DNA from 4 places in the Epibacterium sp. ABV4_022 genome. Region 1 is predicted to be linked to each of the others. Evidence: riboswitches for the same ligand, from Rfam matches in the RefSeq annotation. Region 1 holds a riboswitch; each other region holds the start of a gene.
What was found. Region 1 has a riboswitch for cobalamin ahead of ACXAF5_RS19325 (aromatic ring-hydroxylating oxygenase subunit alpha). Riboswitches for the same ligand answer to the same signal wherever they lie in the genome.

Region 1 (2,192 bases):
CCGTAAAGGCGCGGCGTTTGCCCCAGACGGACACGTTCCACTCGGTCGCCATGGCTTCGGCGGCAAAGGCACAGGTCAGGGTTGCGAGGGCGGTAAGCCCCAAGACATTTTTCATAATTTCCTCCCCAATTACGCATCTGAAGTGCGCGGTATGGGCGCAGGATCACCATTATGCCCCGGTTTGCCAACCCAAAAGTTGGATCCGATCGCCGGTGAACGCGGCAGACGCTGCGTAGCAAGGCGTTCCACAGCGGATTGAGAAGAACCTCGTCACGGATTGGACTTAGCCTGCACTAGCCGGCGGCCGTCCCGGCAAGACCATGTCGACAGGGCCGCTGCAGCGCACCGGGAATCCGCGCCTTGTCTCGAACCAAATAAACAATGTCGCAAATCGCAGATCGGGATTTGCGAATCTCGGTACAACTCGGTCCCAGAGGTGCCGCCCGGCGTGTCCGGGTGGAGAATTGGGAAGCCGGTGTAAATCCGGCGCTGCCCCCGCAACGGTCATGGAGACAGCGGGTGTGACATCGGCCACTGGGGGGAGGAACCCGGGAAGGCGTCGCACTTGGACCATCTGGTCTTCTCCTGAGCCCGGAAACCAGCCTCGAAAGATATCGTCAACCGCGGGTGGCGGTTTGGGCATCTTGAAGGGCGCGGCTTCCTCCGTTGCGACCTGACGGATTCCCATTGCCATCTGCACAAAAACCAACCGCGTGACGCTCCGTCTCAGGATCGCGAGCAGGCGGCAGGAGAGTCAGGGAATGAACAGCAATCTCAATGCGCTGATCGCCAATCATACGCCGGGTCATGCGCTCGCGCAGGCGTTCTATACCGACGCCGAGGTGTTCGAGACCGATCTACAAGAGATCTTCTACAAGGAGTGGCTCTTTGCCATTCCCGCCTGCGAACTGGAAAAGCCCGGCAGCTATGTGACCCATCAGGTTGGGGCCTTTAATGTCATCATCGTGCGCGGCAGCGATGATGTGATCCGGGCGTTCCACAATTCCTGTCGGCATCGCGGGTCTGTCATCTGCAAGGCGAAGAAAGGCAACAATCCGAAACTGGTGTGCCCCTACCATCAGTGGACCTACGAGCTGGACGGGCGTCTGCTTTGGGCTCGGGATATGGGACCGGATTTCGACCCTGCACAACACGGGCTCAAGACAGTCCACTGCCGCGAACTGTCGGGGCTGGTCTATATCTGTCTTGCGGAGGACGCCCCGAGCTTTGACGCGTTTGCCGACACGGTTCGCCCCTATCTGGACGTGCACGACCTGTCGAACGCCAAAGTGGCCTACGAGAGTTCGATCGTGGAGAAGGGCAACTGGAAACTGGTCTGGGAGAACAACCGCGAGTGTTATCACTGCGGCGGCAACCACCCCTCCCTGTGCCGGACCTTCCCCGATGATCCGTCGATCACCGGTATCGAGGGCGGCGAAACCCCCGCCAACCTGCAAGCGCATTTCGACCGTTGCGAAGGGGCCGGTATGCCGTCAAGCTTCTTCCTGAACGACGACGGGCAGTTTCGGATTGCCCGCATGCCGCTCAAGGAAGGCGCTGAAAGCTATACCCTGGATGGCAAGACGGCGGTGCGGCGCTGGCTGGGGCGGGCGGCGTTTGCCGATGCCGGCTCCTTGTTGAAATTTCACTATCCGACCACCTGGAACCACTTCCTGTCGGACCACTCCATCGTGTTCCGCGTCACCCCGATCAGCCCGACGGAAACCGAAGTGACCACCAAATGGTTGGTGAACAAGGACGCGGTCGAGGGCGTGGACTACGATCTCAATCGCCTGACCGAAGTCTGGGTCGCCACCAATGACGAGGACCGCGAGGTCGTCGAGTACAACCAGATGGGTATCAACTCCCCCGCCTATCAGCCCGGGCCGTATTCCGCGGTGCAGGAAAGCGGCGTGCTGCAATTCGTGGAGTGGTACCTCAATACCCTTAAGCGCAACCGCGATCCCCAAGCCATCGCGGCGGAGTAAGACCAAATGCCCAAAATGAGTGAACGCGCGATCTGGAATGATACGGAGATGCTGGAATGTGTCTCCATCATACCGGAGATGGACAATACCGCGTCCTTCACCTTCAAGGCGCCGTCCGGTGCCTTGTTCGACTTTGATCCCGGCCAGTTCATGACGCTTGAGATTCCGGTTCCCGGTGGCCCCGTGCACCGCACCTACACGATC
Region 2 (2,192 bases), on a different contig from region 1:
TAGATGATGCGGGACTTGATGAACCACAGGAAGGCGGCGGCGATCAGCCCGCCCAGCATCGGCGAGATCACCCAACTGGCGGCGATCGCCCCCATCTTGGGCCAGTTCACGGCGGCAAACCCGGCAGCGGCAATGCCCGCGCCCATGACGCCCCCGACCACCGCATGGGTGGTGGAGACCGGGGCCCCGATCCAGGTGGCGAGGTTGACCCAGAGCGCCGAGGCCAGCAGCGCCGCCATCATCGCGGCGATAAAGATGGTGGAGCTGGCCATGCTGCTGGGTGCGATGATGCCCTTGGCGATGGTCGAAACCACGTCGCCCCCCGCGATCAGCGCCCCGGCGCTTTCGAAGATTGCGGCGACGACAATGGCAAAGCCCATCGACATCGCATTGGCGCCCACCGCGGGCCCCATATTGTTGGCCACGTCGTTGGCGCCGATGTTCAGCGCCATATAGGCGCCGAAAGCGGCGGCGATGACGACGATGACGGTATTGTCCGCATCCCCCACGATCAGACCGGTCGCCGCGGCGACGATCAGGATGAACACGAAGGCGATCCCCAAACCGACGTTGGATCGGCCCACAAATGCGGTGGCCTGTTCCAGCGAGGACAGGCGATCGAGGTCGCGGTCCAGCGTTTCAAGGTGACGCGGCTCTAGATCGGTCTTGGACACCTGTCCTCTCCTCTGTATCTGCGCGCCGCGTCTGTAACGGTTTTGTGACAGTCCGGCAATGGCGGCAAACAGGCGACCGCGCCGCGCCGCAGATCAGAGCGCCGGCGGCGCGCGCGTGTAGGTGCTGAGACGGGAGATGCCGGGGCGGGACAGCCAGTTGGAGCCGGGCCGCAAGCCGTAGCGTGTTGCGGCAAGACACATCAGGCGCCGGTGCCTGACGTGATTCTTCATCTCTGTGCAACAACGGCGCCTCTGGCTTGCCCGTGCAGGCGGGGACTTGGTCCGGGGGGCGGCGGGCGCGCGGGCCGGTGGGTCAGGAGATCACTGCGGCATGCGGCGGCTGCGCCGGGCGGCGGCGCCCCCACGCCGGGTGCGCGGCGGCAGCGTCAATGTCAGCGGCTGCGGTGGCATTTGCAGCGAGGCCCGCAGCAGGTCACAGAACGCGGCAACCGCCGGGGACACCTCGGCAAAGGGGACGGCCAGGTCCAGCGCGTGCCGCGCCTCGCGGTGGTAGCTCGCCCGGCCGTTCAGTGCGCCGAGCCATTGCATGTAGCCCAGCTGGGCCATGCGCTCGGCCTCTCCGGTGGGCAGGGGGCCCACGTCCAGTTGTCGGATGGTCAGTTCCAGTATCATCGCGCCCTCCGCGCAAGGGGGCGGGCACAAACGGGCAACGGCGATGTTTCAGGTCCAATGCGGGCCATGTCGGTCTCTCCGTCCCAGGGCACCCCGCCCGGGTAAAAAGTGACTGAGGCGCGACCGCGTCGCACCCGAGATGGCAGGTCTCCTGACTCGCGGGTCGCAGCCCGTCTCCGTACCTTCCCGGACCAGAGGTCCAGTGGCGTCTTTGGAGAGGCTCGCCGCTTACAGTTGCGGGGGCAGTCACGGATTTAGGCAAGGCGCCTGCACCGTATTCCCTTTTCAGCCGGACCTGTCGATCCGGGCACCATCGCGGAAAGGATTGCAGGAACCGCGTGGCCTGTCCAGTCGGAATTCACGCCCCCGCGGGGCTGGCCCGGGGGAATTGGCCCCGGAAACTGGCCCGGGGAACTGGCGAGGCAGCATAGAAAAACGGCCCGCCGGGAAGGGCGGGCCGTCTGCGATTGGTCAGGGCGCGGCAGGATCAATTGCCGTTGATGAGGCCCATGCTTTCCAGCTTGAGCAGCACCTGATGGGCGCAGTTGTCGACCTCGACATTCTCTGTTTCGACGCTCAGCTCCGGGTTCTGCGGCACGTCGTAAGGGTCGGAAATGCCGGTGAATTCCTTGATCTTACCCTCGCGCGCCAGCTTGTAGAGGCCCTTGCGGTCGCGGCGTTCGCATTCCTCGATCGAGGTGGCGACGTGCACCTCGACAAAGGCGCCGTACTGTTCGATTTCCTCGCGCACGTGGCGGCGGGTGGCCGCATAAGGCGCGATCGGGGCACAGATGGCGATACCGCCGTTCTTGGTGATCTCGGAGGCGACATAGCCGATGCGCTTGATGTTGAGATCGCGGTGCTCTTTGGAGAAGCCCAGCTCGG
Region 3 (2,192 bases), on a different contig from region 1:
GCCCATTGCCCGAGGTGCTTCCGGGGCGCGGAAAGGAACACATATGCGATTGAATGACACCACCGACGTGGCGATGCGCATCATGATCTATGCAACCTCGATCGGCCCCCGTCTGTTTACGATCGATCAGGTGGTCGAGGTCTACGGCCTGCCGCGCAGTACGGTGATGAAGGTGGTCAACGCGCTCACCAAGGGGCAGTTTCTGATCGCTCAGCGCGGGCGGGCAGGGGGGCTGCGGCTTGCACGTGACGCCGACGCGATCCGGCTGGGCGATCTGGTGCGTCACATGGAAACGGATTTTGATCTTGTTGAATGCATGCGCCCGACCAACCGCTGTACCATTTCGGGGTGCTGCAAGCTGATCTCCCCATTGGCGGAGGCCCGAACCGCATTCCTCGCGACGCTGGACCAGTACACGGTGCGCGATATTGCGCTGGCGCCTGCGGAGTTTGGTATCGCCGGATCCTGATCCTCGCGCGATGAAAGTCGGCGCGCAACGGGCTCAGGTCTGCGAAAGGGCGCCATGTGCAGTGGCCTTGAGGCGGACGTGCCAGGCGCGCGGGCGCTATATGCAATTGACAAGATCTCTTGCGGTTTCCATAAGAATGGCGTGAACGGTTCCACGGCGGGCGACATCTCGCGGTGGGAGTAAAAGGGAACACGGTGCGGCGTACCCAAAAGGGACCAAATCCGTGGCTGCCCCCGCAACTGTAAGCGGGACGTGCGACCGATAATGCCACTGGGATCTGTCCTGGGAAGGCCGGTTTGCATCATGCCCCGCGAGCCAGGAGACCTGCCGCGCACAAGGGTCGGGAGACCGATCCGTCTTGAAGCGGACGCCGGGGTGCGCGTCAGGCTCGGCTGGTCGTGCCCGATCAATCCCGTGTCTCACATCCCGTCTGTCCTTTCACCCGTGGGTTTCCCACCTGTTTGAGAGGCATGACATGACCAAGAAACTGTTTTCCGCCGCGGCGCTGGCCGCGCTCCTCCCGCTTGCCGCACAGGCCCATTTTGTGCTGCCCTACGCAGATCAGACCCAGATCGAACGCCCCGGCGATGTGCCGCTCGCGGTGGTTTTCTGGCATCCGTTCGAAAACGGCCATGTGATGGACATGGACACGCCCGAGGCGTTCTACATGATCCACAATGGCGAAATGACCGACCTGGCGGATCGCCTTGAGGCAGCCCCTTTCAAAGGCGCAGAGAACGAAGGCGCGGCCTTCAAGGCCTCGCTACCGGTGAAACGCTCCGGCGACTATGTGCTGGTGACCGAACCCGTGCCCTACTACGAGCAGAGCGAGGATATCTATATCCAGCAGCTGACCAAAGTGGTGTTCAACCGCAATGAGCTGCCCACCGACTGGATGAACCCCGTTGGCCTCGCGACCGAGATCGTGCCGCTGGTCAAACCCTACAACGTCGTTGCGGGGTCGAGTTTTACCGGTCAGGTGCTGCGCGAGGGGGAACCTGCCGCCGGTGTCGAGATCGAGATTGAATATGTCGCAGCCGCGCCGGACATCGAGGGCTTTTCCACGACAGAACCAACCGTCGGCACCATGCCGGGGGGGGCCATCGTCGCGATCTCCGACGAGAACGGCTATTTCACCTTTGGTGTTCCCAAAGCAGGCTGGTGGGGCTTTGCCGCGCTGGGATCGGGCCCGGTGACGGAACATGAGGGCAAGGAACTGAGCCAGGACGCCGTGTTCTGGATCCGCGCCTACGATATGGAGTGATCGATGCACATCGTTGACGGAGCCCTGTCAAATCCGGTTGTCATCGGCGGCGCGGTTCTCGCGGCAGGCGGCATTGCGCTGGGGTTGAAGCAAATGACGCTGGAGCGCATTCCCGCCACCGGCATGCTGTCTGCCTGCTTCTTTGTCGCCTCGCTGATCCATGTGCCGATCGGCCCGTCATCGGTGCATTTGATCCTCAATGGTCTGGCCGGGATGATCCTCGGCTGGGCCGCGTTCCCGGCCTTATTTGTGGGCCTGCTGCTTCAGGCCGTGTTCTTTGGATTTGGCGGTCTCACTGTGCTGGGAATAAACACGCTCAATATCGCCGGGCCAGCGGTCCTGGCCTGGCTGTTGTTCGGGCGTATGGTTGAACGCGGCACCCCCAAGAGCGGAGCGGTTTGGGCGGGGATCGGCGGCGCCTTTGCCGTTGCCGCCACCACGATCTTTGTCGCGCTTTCC
Region 4 (2,192 bases), on a different contig from region 1:
ACAACGAGCCGAACACTTCGTCGCGGTCGGTGTTTGCCGGGCTTTCCACCAGATAGCCTTCAGAGGTCGGAGACGTGGAGCCAAAGGGGAGCGTGTCCTCGCTGCCGTAGTGCTGCCAGGTGCGCCGCAGGGTGAAACCGGTGGTGATCTGATCCGTAATCTCATACCGACCGGTCAGGTTCACTGTTTCCCGGTCGTTGAACTCGGTGTCGCCGCCATCCAGCCGTGAACCGTCCTCGCCATCGGTCTGGCGCGTGTCGACGGAGAAGTTCAGCTCGCCGCGCTCGAACCGCTGCCGCACATAGGCATTGGCAGCACGGGTGCTGTTGGAGCCGACTTCGACGCCACCGCCATAAGAGGTGCCCGGCTTTTCCGCCCGCTTGGTGGTGATCGAGATCACGCCAGAGACGGCATTGGCGCCGTAAAGCGCCGATTGCGGGCCGCGCAGCACTTCGATGCGTTCGATATCGCTGACGGTCAGCCCGCTGAGGATATATTCGCCGCCCGACCCGGTATTGGCTTCGACCCCGTCGATCAGCACCAGCACGTGGTTGCCTTCGCCGCCGCGGATCCTCACTTGGGTAAAGCCGCTGCCGGTCGAGTTCACCGCCACGCTGGGAACGCCGCGCAGGGCATCTTGCAGGGTGGTAACTCCGCGTGTTTCAAGCTCTTGCGCGGTGATCACCGAGACCGAGCGACCATAGTTGTCCGCCTCGATCGGGGTCAGGCCGCCGGAGACGATGATCTCGCCGAGATCGATGACACCGCCCTCCTGAGCGGTTGCGATTGCGGGGACGACCACCAGCGCGGCGGCCAGTGACAGGCTTGCCTTGTCCATATTCCATTCCTCCCAGCCCGCGCGCAATACACACGCCAGGCACACCGCCCATGCCGGGCAGCGGGTCCAAATTTCGGGTCTTCGGAAGGCCTTGCCCCCGCAGACGGTGAGAACTGCCACCACTACGGAAGTCCGTTGTCCTTGGCGCGCCCCGCACCCGGACAGGGTGATCCTTCTGGCAGGTCTCCTGACTCGCGGGTCGAGGCTTTGCCGCGCCTTCCCACCCTTTCCGGGCAGTGGCATATCGCAGCATTGCTCTCCGCTCACAGTTGCGGGGGCAGTCACGGATTCGGCGCCTGTTGGCTACACCTCACCGTGTTCCCTTTTAACCGGGTGGTCTCCCAGCCGGACCAGAATGACCCGGGCTTAGACAAAGTGACGTGATCCTGTCAAGCGCCAAAGCCCGGTGCGACGGCGGTGTTGCCCCGGCAGCGGCGTACAAACGCCCTGCCCCAACGCCGCAGGGTCAGAGTTGGGTCGGGTTCGGCGCATCGCCATAGACCGCCACCGGGTCGAAGGTCTTGCGCGCCTCAACAAAGGTCAGCGGCGTCCCGGCCTCTGCGCCATGTGGCACGGCGCGGTAGAAACAGGACCGATAGCCCACGTGGCAGGATGCGCCGGAGCCGGTCACATCGACACGCAGCCACAGGGCGTCCTGATCGTCGTCGATGCGCGCCTCGACCACGGTCTGAACCAGGCCGGAGGTCGCCCCCTTGTGCCACAACACCTTCCGGGCGCGGCTGAAATAATGCGCCTCGCCGGTTTGGATCGTCAGGCGAAAGGCCTCGGCATTCATCCAGCCCAGCATCAGCACCTCACCCGAGGCTGCGTCCGTGGTGATGCAGGGCATCAGACCATCATCGCCGAATTTGGGCGCAAGGTCGGTGCTTTCCTCGACCTGTTCCACGGTGGTGCGGGGCTGAAAGTGCAGTTGTGTCATATCGCCTTCTCCGGCTTCTTGTAAAACGTAGTGTTATAACGTAACAGTCCTGAACGAAAGGCAACACACTGTAAAGAGGCCAGCACCGTGATGACCGAGCAGGACAAACGCATTCCCGTGACCTTGCTGACCGGGTTTCTGGGGGCCGGGAAAACCACGCTGCTAAACCATCTGATCCGCGACCCCGACGCGGGGCGGATTGCCGTCATCATGAATGAATTTGGCGATATCGGTCTGGACCACGACCTGATCGAAGAAGCCACCGAGGAGACCGTCCTGTTGCCGTCGGGCTGCCTGTGCTGTGCAATCCTGGGCGATCTGGCCAAGACGTTCGAGGACCTGATCGCAAAGCGGGACGCGGGTCAGGTGCAATTTGACCGGGTGGTGATTGAAACCAGCGGCATCGCCGATCCG

Region 2: linked by a shared signal. The riboswitch ahead of ACXAF5_RS14030 (hypothetical protein) and the one ahead of ACXAF5_RS19325 (aromatic ring-hydroxylating oxygenase subunit alpha) in region 1 are both predicted to bind cobalamin.
Region 3: linked by a shared signal. The riboswitch ahead of ACXAF5_RS04375 (DUF4198 domain-containing protein) and the one ahead of ACXAF5_RS19325 (aromatic ring-hydroxylating oxygenase subunit alpha) in region 1 are both predicted to bind cobalamin.
Region 4: linked by a shared signal. The riboswitch ahead of ACXAF5_RS11215 (TonB-dependent receptor plug domain-containing protein) and the one ahead of ACXAF5_RS19325 (aromatic ring-hydroxylating oxygenase subunit alpha) in region 1 are both predicted to bind cobalamin.

What each region holds. Positions count from the first base shown of each region.
Region 1 covers NZ_JBSWVA010000002.1:51,646-53,837, forward strand. Annotated here, with positions in the region: gene ACXAF5_RS19320 (C4-dicarboxylate TRAP transporter substrate-binding protein) at 1-115, opposite strand, end outside; cobalamin riboswitch at 418-621, shown strand; gene ACXAF5_RS19325 (aromatic ring-hydroxylating oxygenase subunit alpha) at 762-1,988, shown strand; gene ACXAF5_RS19330 (FAD-binding oxidoreductase) at 1,995-2,192, shown strand, end outside.
Region 2 covers NZ_JBSWVA010000001.1:2,953,945-2,956,136, reverse strand. Annotated here, with positions in the region: gene ACXAF5_RS14035 (inorganic phosphate transporter) at 1-674, opposite strand, end outside; gene ACXAF5_RS14030 (hypothetical protein) at 996-1,307, opposite strand; cobalamin riboswitch at 1,432-1,637, opposite strand; gene ACXAF5_RS14025 (bifunctional sulfate adenylyltransferase/adenylylsulfate kinase) at 1,795-2,192, opposite strand, start outside.
Region 3 covers NZ_JBSWVA010000001.1:905,729-907,920, forward strand. Annotated here, with positions in the region: gene ACXAF5_RS04370 (RrF2 family transcriptional regulator) at 44-469, shown strand; cobalamin riboswitch at 599-815, shown strand; gene ACXAF5_RS04375 (DUF4198 domain-containing protein) at 945-1,733, shown strand; gene cbiM (cobalt transporter CbiM) at 1,737-2,192, shown strand, end outside.
Region 4 covers NZ_JBSWVA010000001.1:2,383,092-2,385,283, forward strand. Annotated here, with positions in the region: gene ACXAF5_RS11215 (TonB-dependent receptor plug domain-containing protein) at 1-838, opposite strand, end outside; cobalamin riboswitch at 999-1,208, opposite strand; gene hisI (phosphoribosyl-AMP cyclohydrolase) at 1,305-1,778, opposite strand; gene ACXAF5_RS11225 (CobW family GTP-binding protein) at 1,869-2,192, shown strand, end outside.